DNA from 3 places in the Vibrio sp. ED004 genome. Region 1 is predicted to be linked to each of the others. Evidence: predicted binding sites of a transcription regulator. Region 1 holds the regulator's gene; each other region holds the start of a gene.
What was found. The regulator PurR, encoded in region 1, represses purine synthesis genes. The targets are predictions, from matches to a motif close to TNANGNAAACGTTTNCNTNA.
Positions count from the first base shown of each region.

Region 2: the regulator PurR is predicted to act here: its motif matches at 3,200-3,219, upstream of purT (formate-dependent phosphoribosylglycinamide formyltransferase).
Region 3: the regulator PurR is predicted to act here: its motif matches at 3,063-3,082, upstream of metK (methionine adenosyltransferase).

Region 1 covers NZ_CP066149.1:415,469-421,100, reverse strand. The annotation lists gene ITG10_RS01770 (alpha/beta fold hydrolase) at 1-102, shown strand, start outside; gene ITG10_RS01765 (DUF2007 domain-containing protein) at 227-544, opposite strand; gene ITG10_RS01760 (TVP38/TMEM64 family protein) at 608-1,288, opposite strand; gene ITG10_RS01755 (TfoX/Sxy family DNA transformation protein) at 1,421-2,011, opposite strand; cyclic di-GMP riboswitch class I at 2,139-2,224, opposite strand; gene purR (HTH-type transcriptional repressor PurR) at 2,395-3,399, opposite strand; gene torD (molecular chaperone TorD) at 3,714-4,361, opposite strand; gene torR (two-component system response regulator TorR) at 4,648-5,361, shown strand; gene elyC (envelope biogenesis factor ElyC) at 5,563-5,632, opposite strand, start outside.
Region 2 covers NZ_CP066149.1:3,366,311-3,371,942, reverse strand. The annotation lists gene sbcB (exodeoxyribonuclease I) at 1-867, shown strand, start outside; gene ITG10_RS15175 (CidA/LrgA family protein) at 892-1,263, shown strand; gene ITG10_RS15170 (LrgB family protein) at 1,266-1,943, shown strand; gene cdd (cytidine deaminase) at 2,230-3,117, shown strand; gene purT (formate-dependent phosphoribosylglycinamide formyltransferase) at 3,285-4,460, shown strand; gene ITG10_RS15155 (thiopurine S-methyltransferase) at 4,591-5,244, opposite strand; gene ITG10_RS15150 (RelA/SpoT domain-containing protein) at 5,569-5,632, shown strand, end outside.
Region 3 covers NZ_CP066149.1:1,245,106-1,250,737, forward strand. The annotation lists gene epd (erythrose-4-phosphate dehydrogenase) at 1-673, opposite strand, end outside; gene tkt (transketolase) at 888-2,882, opposite strand; gene metK (methionine adenosyltransferase) at 3,241-4,395, shown strand; gene ITG10_RS05400 (DUF2189 domain-containing protein) at 4,764-5,561, shown strand.

The DNA.
Region 1 (5,632 bases):
GAACTAGTTGAAATCGCAAACTGCGGTCACGTGTGTAATGTTGAAAACCCTGAAGAATTCAATCAACATTCTATCGAGTTTATCCAAAAGCAAATCCAGTGATCTTTTAGGTTCATTCTCTGAGCCGAGTATCAAATTGAATTCAAATAAAACGGGAAGCTAACTTAGCTTCCCGTTTTATTTGAAGGAGGTATCTGACTAAATCTCAGGTTGTCGTCGTGAGATATTATTCAGGAGAGGCTGCGCCACATTGCCAACAAGAACCGAATTGAGCTTCATTGACTTCATGACACTCACCACAACGCCACTCTTCATAGATGATCGAATCTTGTTGTTTTTGGTAGTCATTGACAATAGTGCGAGCTTTACTGGCTAATTCTGGCTCATATAGCCATACGTAAGGGTCAGTTTCTTCGGTAAATGGGATCTCCCCTTTTAAACCAAACAAACCTTCACCACGGACTTCACACGCAATATTCTCACTTTCTAACAATCCACAGATGATATGGGCTTCTGTTGGATTCGATGCACTGAAGATTTTCATTGAGATAGAACCTCATTCGGCTTTAGGTGTTAGTCAACTATATACGTTATTCAGCTATACACGTTAGTCAGCGACAGGTGTTGAGCGAAACTTGCTCATCAACCATTTGGCAATAATTGGGAATACACCCAACAATGCAAACGATAGTAGTACTGAAGGTGAAACGATACCTGAAAGTGAATCAATTTCTGCGAGTTGAGTACCAGCATTCAAGAAAACAGCCGTACCAGGTAGCATGCCTATTTGGCTCGTAATGTAGTAACGAGAAACTGACATTGGGGTTAACCCCATCAGTAGATTGATAAGGAAAAATGGGAATACAGGAATCAGGCGAAGCGAGAATAAGTAAAATGCCCCGTCTTTTTCTACGCCCTTGTTAATTGTCGCTAATTTGTCACCAAATTTGGTTTGGATCCAATCACGTAACAGGTAACGGCTACTCAGGAAGGCGAGGGTCGCACCAATAGCGCTTGCGAAAGATACCAGCAGTAAACTGTTCCAGAAGCCAAACAGTGCTGCCCCTAAGAGCGTGACGACTGCAGCGCCAGGAATTGAGAAAGCAGTGATCATTACGTACGCGATAAAATAGATAGCAGCGGCGGCAATAAAGTTGCTGTCAATGTAGTCATTCAAAACGGCTTGTTGGGCCTTGGCGTTTTCAAGCGTTAGGTACTGGCCAAAATTGACGCCTAACAAGATGATGGTTACGACTAACACAATACCCAATATCATTTTCTTACTCATTGATACTTCCTCTAATTTTCAATGCATACCATTAGTATAGATAGACAGGCAAAGCATAGATTAACTTTCAGCAGATATAAAAAAAGCCGCAGAAATGCGGCTTAGTTATATAGATAGTTTGAACTGACAAAGTTAATTGACGCGATTGATAAGCTCTTCACGACGCTGCTGCGGTATAACAGACCAATGTGTTCCATTGATCGCACCTTCTAGCGCCCACAGTAATTCAATACTGACAGAGGACGCATGCGATTCCTTGATGGCGTTAAAGGCGTTTACAGAGCCAGATTCATATAAACGTTCAACGGAATCGATTCCTGCTTTTTTCAACATACGCTCAGTAGCGAGTCGAAGATTCGGCAGATCTTTGAGTCGAGTTGGCTTAGCAGAAGACTGTTCAGCTTTTTCTTCTTTAGCGAAACCCAGAGACGTCGTTGCGAGTTCCAAGATCTTCTCTTGGTCTTGCCACAGGCCTTCAGGTAAAGCGAAATATTTAGTAACGACAGGGAAACCACGTTTTTTGTAGACGTACGGTTGAAACCCTTGTTGTTCGAATTGCTTCGTTGTGCATTTGTCTGCCCGTATATGCAACTGGTCATTAACAACCAGAGCAAACATAGTGTCATCAGCAAAAAGACCGAATCCACCAAACATTGAGCGTGACTTAATTTTTCCTAGGGGCTCAAATAACTTCATTGAGTCCTTTAGTATCGGTTTATCCATGTTATTTATCTCGGTGTATTTGAACTACGCCACCAAATAAGCAGGTCCGAGAGATTAGCAAAATGTTGCAATTAAATTGTCAATAGGCTGTAAATTACTAAATTGTCAGTAGTTACTGCATTTTGCCATCGGTAACCCCGCTACCATACCAACGAGTGGTTTAGGCCGGAAGCTTTGCGTCCCACTTTTTCAAGTGGTTTGCCCTGTGCGTGACTGATTGAATAGAATAAAGTTTTTGTTGAATGAGGCTCACACTTGTTATTTCAAAATGTGATATTGCTTCAATTAATGATCTTTCTGTTGTGCATATAGGTTCATTATAGTTGTTGATAAAAAAAGCGCACCCAAAGGTGCGCTTAATGAAATAAAACTCGTTTTATCAATTAATTTAACGTTTTAACTGTACTTCGTTCAACAATCTCAGGGTGCATTTCGAAGACTCGTTTCTCGTGATCTTTGTCTTTTATACGTTCTAATAAAATCTCGAATGCATTTTTACCAACACGACGTTTAGGTTGGTGAACCGTTGTTAACGGTGGAGAGAAGTACTCAGCCAGTTCGATGTTGTCGTAACCGATCACTGAGATATCTTCAGGGATACGGATGCCTTTTTCTTGCAGTCGGCTCATTAAGCCCAGCGCCATTGTATCGTTGAAACAGAATACCGCTGTTGGGCGATCTTTCATTTCTACGATTTGCTCTGCAGCAAGAACAGCAGTATCACACTCGAAGTTACCTTCAATGATCATGTTGTCATCAGCAGTAATCTTAGCTTCGTTGAGTGCGCGTTTGTAACCTGCGATACGTTCTACACAGGCCGCTTTGTCTAAGTGGCCACTTAAACAAGCAATCTTAGAGTGACCGCGCTCAATAAGGTATTTGGTTGCTAGGTAGCCACCTTCTTCAGAGTTATCGATGATCTTGTCAGCTTGAGAACTCTCTGGGCCCCAGTCCATAATCACTTTAGGGATGTCAGCGTGACGATCTAACATCTCTCTTAGTTCTTCAGTTAGGTCTGAACACATAACTAAGATGCCATCTACACGTTTCTCTGCAAGCATTCGAATGTAGTCACGTTGCTTCTCATAGATACCACCCGTGTTACACAGAATCAAAGTGTAACCTTGACGGTAGCAGTAACTCTCAACACCATCGATAACTTCAGAGAAGAATAGGTTGGTTGATTGAGTAACAAGCATGCCGATAGTGCGTGTTGTATTGCACTTCAAACTACGAGCAACCGCGCTTGGTGCATAGTTCAGTTCATCTACGGCTTTGTTTACTTTTTCTTGAGTCGCTTCTGCAACAAAACGTGTTTTGTTGATTACGTGAGAAACGGTTGTTGTTGATACGCCGGCTAAGCGAGCGACATCTTTTATAGTGGCCATGGTTTTATCCTATTAGAAGCTACTTTCCCAAAGTACGGAATGAAGTAGCCGTTAAGCTACCTAACTAAGAGCTTAAATTTGTAGGGCTCTTTGGGTACTAAAGTGCTAAAAAACAAAAAACCGCTATGAGCGGCTTGTCTTAACACCGAAATGCTCTGAACTTTAATAAGCATAGCATTTCGTGAATGTTTCATATTTTATCGTTTGCGGTCACAATTTTAGACTGACTAGAAATTACTCGCAATAAAATTCACCCAGAAATCCGGGTGAATTGTCACATTCTACTGAATTTATTTACTTAGTCGCCCAATAAGCTATTCACCAGCTAAATATTGAGTGTCCAACTGACAGAATGCGAGTAGCAGAGATGAGACTGAAGCGTAGAAACCGAATTCATCAACGTCATGACATTTAACGTTGAATTTTGGTACCCAAGTTAGGAGTTGTTGCTCGATAAAATGCTGTTGAACAGCAAAAGACTTCTCTAGCTCTTCTTCAAGATCTGTTTCGTTAGAACGAATGATCAAGTTACCAAGGAAGTCGAGTTCGATAGCAATGTGGTCTGCTGGCTCTTTCAGGTCTTGGTTAACCACTAAATTGTGTTTAGCCATGATCTCTTCCATCTCTTTTGCAGGCTTATCGTTTAATAGGCCAGTCTCACCGATGTACATAGAAGCGTATGGAAGGGCACCATGTTTATCTGTCTTTAAGAAAAGGTCACAAAAGTCAGCAGACAGTTCCAGTTGAGCATCTTCACGTATTTGAAGACGGTTTAGTGCGTCAACTAAGCTATCAATCGCTGGCTTTAGTGTTTCATTTTCACCTAAACCAGTTAGGAAAGAACGAATCTCAACAGAGTGGTAGTGATCGAGTTCTTCTTGAGTGAGCTCTTTGGCGAATAAGCTTGATAGCCACCAGTAGATTTCTGCTCTTTGCTCGTTGAACGCTTTCGTATCTTTCATTTCTTGGATCCTGATTTAGTCTTGCGGCGTTTGTATACTCAATATCGTCAAGTGATTTGGGATATAAACACCAAGGCTGAATAACAAGGTTATTTGCGAAACGCAAAGTTACTCGTTAGTAGTAATGCCTATATTGAATTGCGATGGGCGATAAATAGCAAGGTTTAAGATTGTCTTGTATCAAAAAAGATTCATCTTTCTGGCTTTTATCTTCTGTAACACTAGAATTGTTACTAGTTATGAATAGAATAGTTACTGAAACTATTAAATAAGAAAAGTGGTGTAGATGAGCTATCACGTATTAGTCGTAGAAGATGATGTGGTAACCCGCAGTAAACTGGTTGGATATTTCCAGAACGAAGGTTACACAGTGAGCGAAGCAGAAAGCGGCGCTCAAATGAGAAACGTGTTAGATGAAAACAACGTTGACCTCATTATGCTGGACATCAACTTACCAGGCGAAGATGGATTGATGCTAACTCGCGAATTACGCAGTCAATCAGACATTGGAATTATTTTAGTTACTGGACGCACGGATAGCATCGACAAAATCGTTGGCCTTGAAATGGGCGCGGACGATTACGTTACTAAACCTTTCGAACTTCGCGAGTTATTGGTTCGAGTTAAAAACCTACTTTGGCGTATTTCTGCCGCTCGTAAAACGGCAGCAGGCGCAGTAGAAGAAACATCAGACGAGTCTGTGGTTCGTTTCGGTGAGTGGACATTTGATATCCCTCGTCGTGCGCTAAGCAAAAACGGCGAGCCAGTGAAGCTGACTAAAGCTGAATATGAATTGTTGGTGGCTTTGTCTTCTTACCCTAACCAAGTATTAAGTCGCGAACGTATTCTGAATATGATCAGTCACCGAGTGGACGCACCGAATGACCGTACGATCGATGTACTGATTCGTCGTATGCGTGCCAAAATGGAATTCGACCCTAAGAACCCACAAATCTTTGTGACGGTTCACGGTGAAGGTTACATGTTTGCTGGTGACTAATGTTCTGCGTGAACTTCTAGTTAGCAACGACATATGAACGAAAAAGCCGAGATATCATTGATGTCTCGGCTTTTTTATTGCTTAGTTGTTGTCGTTATCGAACTGACAGCCTACTAGTTGTTTTACGATTCTGCCTGCCAATAAGCCGATTGAAATAATAGGCTGAGTTAAACATAAGCAGAGAGAAGCATCAGGTTGAGTCTACTGCGCTGCAGAAACTTCACCGTCTTCCTCAATCAAGCTCGAAGGCTCAGGAACAACAATTGGCTCC
Region 2 (5,632 bases), 910 kb from region 1:
GCGACTATTGAATTAGCGAAAAAGCTGAAAGCTGCACAACCTAAGATGTTTGATTACCTCTACAACATGCGCCACAAACGCAAGTTGAATGAATTAGTCGACATCGTAAACATGACACCTTTAATGCACGTGTCAGGTATGTTTGGTCGTGATTGTAATTACACAAGCTGGATTGTGCCGATGGCTTGGCATCCAACCAACCAAAACGCCGTTATCGTGGTGGACTTAGCGAAAGATCCTAGCCCACTGCTTGAGCTAGATACTGATGAGCTAAGAGACAGGCTCTACACCAAACGCAGCGAGCTAAATGAAGATGAGTTGCCAGTCCCAATTAAGCTGGTACAACTCAACAAGTGCCCTATTCTCGCACCAGCAAAAACACTCACGGCTGAAAACGCGGAAACGATCGGCATTGACCGTCAGCAGTGTTTGAAGAACCTTGCACTATTACGTGAACATCCAGAGATTCGTGAAAAGCTGATTGGCTTGTACTCACAAGAACGTGAATACGAAAAAAGCGATGATGTAGACACACACCTTTACGATGGCTTCTTCTCTCCGGCAGATAAGACCGCGATGAACATCATTCGTGAAACTGACCCGAACAACTTGGCCGCTTTGGACATCACTTTCAGCGACGAACGCATTAAACCGTTGTTGTTCCGTTACCGCGCTCGTCATTTCCCATGGACACTTGATGAAGCTGAGCAACTAAAATGGGCGAACCATTGTCGTGAGTTTTACGAGAGTCGCTTAGAAGAGTACATGCTGAATCTAGAAAACCTCGCACATGAAAACGAAAGTGACGAGAAGAAAATGGCTATCTTGAAAGCGGTTTATCAGTACGTAGAAAAGCTAGCTAGTTAATTCATTATCAAGAGATGTGACACTTTGAAAGAAAGATTGATCAAACTCGTTTACTGCTTAATCTCCTTCACCTTAATCATAGGTGCTCTCACTGCAGGTAACGCGTTACAACAATATCTAGAGACCTCAATTCCAGGCAGTATTTTTGGCATGTTGATTCTGTTTACTGCCATGGTGATAGGTATTGTTCCATCACACTGGGTACAACCCGGTGCCAGTCTGATTATTCGTTTGATGATCTTATTGTTCGTCCCAATTAGTGTTGGGTTAATGGATCATTTCGACATGCTTATTGCCAATGCATTGCCAATCATGGCGAGTGCCGTTGGTGGCACGCTCATCGTATTGGTGTCTTTATCATGGTTCTTAGACCGCTTGCTTTCGAGAGGTAAATAATCATGTGGATTCTACTGACCATCGTGGTGTTCCTGTTTGCTCGCTGGGTTAGCCAAAAAGTGAACTCACCACTGTGTAACCCGTTACTGATCAGCATTGGCATCATTATTCCAATTCTGTTGTTCTTCAAAGTGCCTTTCGAGACTTACTACGCAGACAACACTTGGATCACTTACATGCTTCAGCCTGCGGTTGTGGCTCTTGCTTACCCTCTTTACGAGCAATTGCCTCAAATTCGAGCTAACTGGCGCATTATTACCTTTGCCTGCACCTTAGGCAGTGTGATGTCGATGACCACAACAGCAATCATTGCGGTTGCTTTTAAAGCCGACCTTAGCTTAATTGCGAGCCTGTTAGGTAAATCAGTGACGACGCCGATTGCGATGGAAGTATCGAGCCATTTAGGTGGTGAGGCAGCCATTGCCGCAATATTGGTTTTGATCGTAGGTCTGTTCGGTGCGATCTTTGCTTACCCTATCTATAATCTGATTGGTATTAAGAGCCCAATTGCCAGAGGTTTAACCATGGGTACGGTTTCTCATGCTCTGGGGACCGCGACCTGTGCGGAAAAGAACCAAGAAGATGCAGCATTCAGTTCGTTGGCTTTGGTGCTCTGTGGCGTTATCACCTCAATCATTGCACCTAGTGTGTTTTCAGTTGTGATTTGGTTCTATTCTTAACCTAAACGATCACTACGCCGTTCAGCCCAACCAGAATGCTGTTGATTACAGTGTCTGCTTGGGCTTTTTATTCGCATTTATTTAGCAATAGCAGTCAAGTCACGGTCTTTTACGAGCAATAAGTGCGATATCAGCTGTATAAATGGCTCTTGTAATCGATTTCAAGTGTGACCTCACTCTAATTATGCAAACCAATGTAACAGCAACAATTCAATAGTGATCTTTATCACAGAAAATTCCTGAGCATTGCATAAACTTAAAGCCTAAGGTCAATTAAGGATTCAACATGAACAGTCGTATTACCCTGGCGCTGGAAAGTGCTCCATCATCAATGAAAGCGCTTTTGAGTGACATCGTATTAGCAGACAACTTTGACGCGACATTGTCTCCAGAACAGTTCTCTACCCTGCTTCAAGCAAGTGGTTTAGCGGATGACGAACTACGTATTGCACTACTTCCTTTTGCTGCTGCGTATTCATACGCTCCATTATCTGACTTTTACGTTGGTGCAATCGTTCGTGGTTTGTCTGGTACTTTGTACTTTGGCGCAAACCTTGAAATCGCTGGTGCGCAACTTGGCCAAACCGTGCACGCTGAACAATCTGCAATCAGCCATGCATGGATGAAAGGCGAGCAAGGTATCTCAGATATCACCATCAACTTCAGTCCTTGTGGTCACTGTCGTCAGTTTATGAACGAACTGACCACAGCGAAAGAGCTTAAAGTTCAGCTTCCACAACGCGATGAGATGTCACTACAAGAATACCTGCCAGACTCATTCGGCCCTGCCGATCTTGGTATCACAACTGGCTTAATGTCAGAGCTTGACCATAAGTACACGACTGAAGAAACAACTCCTATTGTTGTAGAAGCACTAGCAGCACTTAACCGTAGCCATGCGCCTTACACCAAAAACCTAAGTGGTGTATCACTACAGCTAACAACGGGTGAAATTTTCACTGGTGCTTACGCTGAAAACGCGGCGTTCAACCCGAGCCTGCCACCTCTACAAGTGGCATTAATTCAACTTATGTTAGCTGGCTTCGATTTTGAACAAATTGAAAGTGCAGCTTTGGTTGAAATTGCTGAAGGTAGCATCAGTCACCTAGCGGATACGCAATCTACATTAGAAGCGATTAATCCCGACATTCCAGTGACTTACTTAGCAATCTAAGTACATCTAGTTAACAAAAATTTAAATAAGCAGCTCTATTTAACGGGGCTGCTTTTTTTATGCTTGTAATTAACGCCACAAGTTGCGCAAACGTTTGCTTTTGTCATTTAAATAAGTATGATCACCCCGTTTTCAATCAATCGTTCAAAAGATCGGAAGGAATTTCTATGTTTGGTACTGCTACTCGTGAAAATGCTACTCGTGTACTTCTATTAGGTTCAGGTGAACTAGGAAAAGAAGTTGCTATCGAGTGCCAACGTTTAGGTTTAGAAGTTATTGCTTGTGACCGTTATGCAGACGCACCAGCAATGCAAGTTGCGCACCGTAGCCATGTATTAGACATGTTAGATGGTGATGCGCTTCAAGCTATCATTGAGCTAGAAAAACCAGATTATGTGGTTCCAGAAATCGAAGCTATTGCCACCAGCAAGCTGGTAGAGATGGAAGCGCAAGGCCTAAATGTCGTTCCCACAGCGAACGCGACTAAGTTGACGATGAACCGAGAAGGTATCCGTCGTCTAGCGGCTGAAGAGTTAAAACTGAGCACATCTCCATATCGCTTCGCGGACACATTTGAAGATTTCTCAGCAGCGGTAGAATTCGTAGGTATGCCTTGTGTGGTTAAGCCTGTTATGAGTTCATCAGGCAAAGGCCAAAGCGTTATTAAAACACAAGACGATATTCAAAAGTCTTGGGATTACGCACAAGAAGGTGGTCGCACTGGCGCTGGTCGTGTGATCGTTGAAGGCTTTATCGATTTTGATTACGAAATCACGCTGCTGACTGTTCGTGCTGTTGATGGTGTTCATTTCTGCGCGCCTATCGGTCACCGCCAAGAAGACGGTGATTACCGTGAATCATGGCAACCGCAATTAATGTCAGACAACGCACTAAAAGCGGCGCAATACACTGCAGAGCAAGTCGTTAACGCACTGGGCGGTCACGGTATCTTTGGTGTGGAACTGTTCGTTAAAGGCGACCATGTTATCTTCAACGAAGTATCCCCTCGCCCACACGATACTGGCTTAGTGACTTTAATGTCTCAAGATTCCTCTGAATTCGCGCTACACGTTCGCGCATTTACTGGCATGCCGATTAAGTCAATTACTCAATATGGTCCGTGTGCATCTGCCGTTATCTTAGGCCAAGGCACTTCAAACAACATTCGTTTCGAAGGTCTTACAGAGGCGCTAGACGCACCACAAACGCAAGTTCGTTTGTTTGGTAAGCCTGACATCGATGGTCGCCGTCGTCTAGGTGTGGCGTTGACTCGTCGTAAGAGCACTGAAACAGCGATTGAAGATGCTATTGAGAGTGCTTCAAAAGTAAAAGTGATTTACTAGACAGCTATTTAATTCTCAACAATCACAACTTCAAATCTGAACAATAAAAAAGACGGGCTACTAAGCCCGTCTTTTTGTTGGTATCATTTTTTATATTGAAATAGTTTTTTCACTTGAGAGCTAGTTGAGTTTAAGATTCAGACTCAATCAAATACACTTCTTCACTAAATCGAGATAAGCCTTTCTTGGCAATCTTAGGATGTTCATCGTCTGCGATATCTTGATTCAACAGTGTGATCTTATAACCTGAGAACAACTGTTCGATCTCTAACTTAGGTACGCTAAACGGAGGTCCTGCCATCTCGTTCTGAGCGTAATCTAATGTCACAAGTAAGATCTTGCCGCCCGGCTTTAACCGTTGCTTCAAGCACTCTACATACTGCACACGCATGTCAGCAGGTAAAGCTACCAAAGAGGCACGATCATAGATAATGTCTACAGGCTGAATCGGTGCTGAGAAATAATCACCCGTATAAATATTAAGTTCATCGAATTGATAAAGCTCATGCTGACCACTAATTTGAGTCACAGTCGGCGTGTAAAGATGCTCTGCAAAAAATGCGCGAACCGCAATCTGGCTTAATTCGACACCTTGAACATCTTCATGCTTCGCCGCTAACCAAATCAGATCTTCACTCTTACCACATAGAGGCACGAACACACTCTTCTCGTAGCTAGGTTCCGTCTTTTCCCAAAATTCAATCAGAAGTGGGTTTACATCTTCAAGGTGGAAGCCTATTTGGTTGGCTGCCCATTTATTGTGCCAAAATTCAGGATTATTCATCTTTCGTTCATGTTAAACAGTCATAATGCAAGGGTACAGTATAGAGAGGTAAGAGCAACCTTACCTTGGTTTAAAGTTCATCGTTGGTCTCACTAAAAGTTAAACACTGGCTGAGTTCAAAATTCTTAAAACCGAGGAACAAATGCTTGAATTATTTGTCTATATGTTCACATTTTAAAGCAATATTAAACGTTAGAGTTGGTTTCTGCCTTAGCTAGCCCCATTTAATATGTAGTGAGTTTAGTTAAGCTATTTTTACTCTTATGCGTTACTGGTTACCCCTTTTGACTACCCGTTTTTGTAACCTTGTATTTTGGAGTTTGAATGAGTGTATTTCTCCGTACGACGGCCCTAATGCTTTTAGTATTGAGCCGAGCGCCTGCATTCG
Region 3 (5,632 bases), 830 kb from region 1:
GCAATTTGGTATCGACAGGAATGATGGATTGGCTCGCAGCTCGAGTACGGCGAAGGTCGCTGTGGTACGCATCAATCACTTGTTGATCATTCATTGAAGAGTGAATCGTTGTGATGGTACCGGACTCGATGCCAAAGGCGTCATCAAGAACCTTAATGATAGGAACAATACAGTTGGTGGTGCATGAACCGTTGGAAACGATTCGATGGTCGGCCTCGATGGTATCGTGATTCACGCCATAGATAATGGTGTTATCAAGGTCGTTCGCACCAGGATGTGAAAACAGTACCTTTTTCGCCCCAGCAGCAATATGCGCTAGGCCGTCAGCTCGGCAACCGTAAACACCGGTACAGTCGAGTACAATGTCCACCTCAAGATCACGCCAAGGCAACAACTCAATATCAGCGAGGTGCAAGATACGAATCGTATCAAACTCACCTTTATCTTCCGCACCAATGCCGTGATGGACATAGATGTGCTCTTGGTCGTTGGAGATCTTCTTACCGAAGCGGCCGTGACTGGTGTCGTACTGCAATAGGTGAGCCATAGCATCAGGCTGAGCAAGCTCATTGACAGCTACTACTTTGATTTGTTGGCTTTTGCCACTTTCATAAACAGCGCGTAATACATTACGCCCTATTCTTCCAAATCCGTTTATCGCGACTTTTAGCATAGTTCCGTACATCTAACCAAAATTTCGTGCAACAGATGATAACTGAATCCTACCCAAAAGGCATTACTTGAATAACTCGGTCTACCTAGGACAGTTTGATCTGCTGCTTGTAGGGATTAGTCTAGGAGAAAACAAATCCCAGATACAAAAAACCGAGCTCAGCGCTCGGTTTTTTCCTGCATTTAACTGTTAGCACAAGGCCATCAGTCAATGATTAAGCAAGAAGCTCTTTCGCTGTGTTTACTACGTTTTCAGTAGTGAAACCGAACATCTTGAATAGCTCGCCAGCTGGTGCAGATTCGCCGAACGTTGTCATACCGATGATCTTGCCACCGAAACCAACGTACTTGTACCAGAAGTCAGCGATGCCAGCTTCTACTGCGATACGAGCAGTAACGTCAGATGGAAGTACAGACTCACGGTATTCAGCGTCTTGTTTGTCGAACGCGTCAGTTGCAGGCATAGATACTACGCGTACTGCTTTACCTTCAGCCGTTAGTTCAGCCGCAGCGCTAACCGCTAGCTCAACTTCAGAACCTGTTGCAATGATGATTAGCTCAGGCTTGCCTTCACAATCTTTCAGGATGTAACCACCCTTAGCGATGTTAGCGACTTGCTCAGCGTTACGATCTTGTTGTGCAAGGTTTTGACGAGAGAAGATTAGAGATGAAGGACCATCTTTACGCTCAATAGCCAGTTTCCAAGCCACTGCAGATTCAACTTGGTCACATGGACGCCATGTGCTCATGTTTGGAGTCAGACGTAGAGAAGCGATCTGCTCAACCGGTTGGTGAGTAGGACCATCTTCGCCTAGGCCGATAGAGTCGTGCGTGTAAACTTGGATGTTCTGAACTTTCATCAGAGCAGCCATACGCATTGCGTTACGCGCGTATTCCATGAACATTAGGAATGTTGCACCGTATGGTACGAAACCACCGTGCAGAGCGATACCGTTCATGATAGCCGTCATACCGAATTCACGTACACCGTAGTGGATGTAGTTACCAGAGAAGTCAGTTGCTTCAAGAGACTTAGAACCCGACCACATAGTTAGGTTAGAAGGCGCAAGGTCAGCAGAGCCGCCCATGAATTCTGGAAGCATTTGACCAAACGCTTCTAGTGCGTTTTGAGATGCTTTACGTGAAGCGATGTTTGCTGGGTTAGCTTGAAGATCAGCAATGATTGCGTTTGCTTTTTCTTCCCACTCAGCTGGAAGTTCACCGTTAGTACGACGTTTGAATTCTGCTGCTAGCTCTGGGTAAGCCGCTGCGTATGCGTCAAACTTAGCATTCCACGCTGCTTCTTTCGCTGCACCTGCTTCTTTCGCATTCCATTCAGCTGCGATATCAGCTGGAATTTCGAAAGGACCGTGTTCCCAACCCAATGCTGCTTTAGTTGCTGTGATTTCATCAGCGCCTAGCGGAGCACCGTGACAGTCGTGCGTACCCGCTTTGTTTGGAGAACCAAAACCGATGATAGTTTTAGTACAGATAAGCGTTGGACGAGGATCCGCTTTAGCCGCTTCAATCGCAGCATTGATAGCATCAGAATCGTGACCATCTACCGCTGGGATTACGTGCCAGCCATATGCTTCAAAACGCTTAGGTGTATCGTCAGAGAACCAACCTTCAACTTCACCATCGATAGAGATGCCGTTGTCATCCCAGAAAGCAACCAGCTTACCAAGACCTAGCGTACCTGCTAGAGAACATGCTTCGTGAGAGATACCTTCCATCAGACAGCCATCACCCATGAATGCATAAGTGTAGTGGTCTACGATGTCGTGGCCTTCTTTGTTGAACTGTGCAGCCAGTGCTTTCTCAGCCATTGCCATACCAACAGCGTTAGTGATGCCTTGACCTAGAGGACCCGTCGTTGTCTCGATACCAGGAGCGTAACCGTACTCTGGGTGACCTGGAGTCTTAGAGTGCAGTTGACGGAAGTTTTTAAGGTCTTCAATTGAAAGCTCGTAACCTGCAAGGTGAAGCAGAGAGTAAATCAGCATTGAACCATGGCCGTTAGACAGGATAAAACGGTCGCGGTCAGCCCACTCTGGGTTTGCTGGGTTGTGGTTCAAGTGGCCACGCCAAAGAACTTCAGCGATGTCAGCCATGCCCATAGGTGCGCCTGGGTGGCCTGAATTTGCTTGTTGAACACCGTCCATGCTAAGTGCGCGGATTGCATTGGCTAGATCTTTACGAGAAGGCATGTCTGCTCCTGGATACATAAGCGATTTAAAAAAGAGATTGATGCTAAAGTTTTCATTTTTATTAGCGCGGGTATTCTCTCAAACGACTATAGCGACTGCAAACGTTTTACTGGCATTTTAACGGTCATTTTTCGCAATTTTCGATCATTTACATCACTTAGCAACGGCTTATCTCAAACGATACGCAAACGTTTAGTTATGACATATCATAAAAAAGAGCTTGTAATTCGACCGCTGGAATTTAGAATAGCCGTCTAGATGTAGAAACACCTACAAAATATACTGTATTTAATGGCGGCGCTTCCTAGCTTGCGACGCCATAAAACTATTTACACCAAAACCTAAAAGTGGAGCTCTCATGGCTAAGCACCTATTCACTTCTGAATCTGTTTCAGAAGGCCATCCAGATAAAATTGCAGACCAAATCTCTGATGCTGTTCTTGATGCCATCTTGGAACAAGATCCAAAAGCACGTGTTGCTTGTGAGACTTACGTAAAAACCGGCATGGTTATGGTTGGCGGTGAAGTAACAACGTCTGCATGGGTTGATATCGAAGAAATCACTCGTGAAACAGTACGTGAAATTGGTTACGTTCATTCTGATATGGGCTTTGACGCTGACTCTTGTGCCGTTCTAAACACAATTGGTAAGCAGTCTCCAGACATCAACCAAGGTGTTGATAAAGCTGATCCTAAAGAGCAAGGCGCTGGTGACCAAGGCATCATGTTTGGTTACGCGACTAACGAAACACCAATTCTAATGCCTGCTCCAATTACTTACTCTCACCTTCTTGTTAAGAAGCAAGCTGAAGTACGTAAGAGCGGCAAACTTGACTTCCTTCGCCCAGATGCGAAATCTCAAGTAACATTCCAGTACGACCAAGGTAAAATCGTTGGTATCGATGCTGTTGTTCTTTCTACTCAACACTGTGATTCAGTAACAACTCCGGATCTACGTGAAGCAGTAATGGAAGAGATCATCAAGCCAGTACTACCATCAGAGTGGATCAACAAAGACACTAACTTCTTCATCAACCCAACAGGCCGTTTCGTAATCGGTGGACCAATGGGTGACTGTGGTCTAACAGGTCGTAAGATCATCGTTGATACCTACGGCGGCGCAGCTCGTCACGGTGGCGGTGCTTTCTCTGGTAAAGATCCATCAAAAGTTGATCGTTCTGCAGCTTACGCAGCACGTTACGTTGCGAAAAACATCGTTGCTGCTGGCATGGCTGACCGTTGTGAGATTCAACTGTCTTACGCTATCGGTGTTGCAGATCCAACATCTATCATGGTTGAAACGTTTGGTACTGAGAAAGTAGCTCACGAAATCATCATTGAAGCTGTTCGTCAAAACTTCGACCTACGTCCATACGGTCTTCAAGAAATGCTGAACCTTCTTCAGCCTATCTACAAGCAGACTGCAGCATACGGTCACTTCGGTCGTGAAGAGTTCCCTTGGGAAGCGACTGACAAAGCAGCAATCCTTGCAGACTTCGCTGGCCTAAAATAATTTAGCCACTGCGATTTGTTTCTTTAAAGCCCTTACTGCTTAGTAAGGGCTTTATTTTTATGTACTTACCAAACTTTTACTCGCAACACCCTTCTTTCACGCCCTTCTTTACCGTTAACCACTAAGTATAAAAAGCCGCCGATAATTTGTGTTTTCTAACACTACTGACAATAGTTAAGGTAACTCCTAGGCGATCAAGCTCACATTTAACTTAAATTAATTCAGTCTGATAACGCTCGTTAAATGCACGCTAGAACAAAAACTGGGATGACAAAGAGCAATTTAGCTCAGCACCATAACTCTCACACACGCCACATCGATGAGCCTTATGGAATTATAACTAGGACGTTATTTAACTAGGGGGATCTATGCCTCGTACCGCGCACCCATCCGAACTGAACGATAAAAAACACAAGGTCAGCGATAAGGATTACGCTCGTACCATTCCTTGCAACCAAATCAGTATTTCCGCACCCTTTCATTGGTTGTCACTTGCTCTGCATGACTTAGTAAGAATGCCATTAATCAGCGCATTTTACGGTTTGTGCTTTATGGGAGCGGCAATCGCCATTGTTCAGCTTGTCCAATGGCAAGGAACACATTTGGTCGTAATGCCAAGCCTGATCGTGTACATGCTGATAGGACCTTTTCTTGCTCTGGGCTTGTATGACGCAGCCTGGGAAAGAGAAAAAGGACACAACGCCAGCCTATTCCATTCAATGAAAGCCATTACTCGCAACTCGACTCATCAATGGGCCTTTGCGATTGTATTAATGGTCGCGATGATATTCTGGATGCGTATCGCCGCTCTGTTGCATGCTTTGTACCCATCAGTCCAAGGCGCTCCATTGGCAGAGTTTGCGCCCTTCTTGATCACGGGTTCTGTGATTGGATTTGTTATCGCCAGCTTAATCTTCAGCATCTCAGCATTTTCTATCCCATTGATGATGGAGAGACGCGTGGATGTAATGAGCGCAATCTTCACTAGCTTCAATGCCGTGAAATCCAATATCCCAGCAATGGTGGTGTGGGCAAGTATTATTTGTGCCGGTATTCTGGTGGGCTTTGCAACCTACGGCATTGGTATGATCGTCACCATGCCGCTGCTTGGTTATGGTACATGGCATGCCTATCACGAAATCATCAAGAAGAATCACCACCTATAAATTATCGCCAGAATAACGAGCAATGTTATGATGAGGCCTTAGCTTAAACGCTGAGGCCTTTTTTTGGAGTT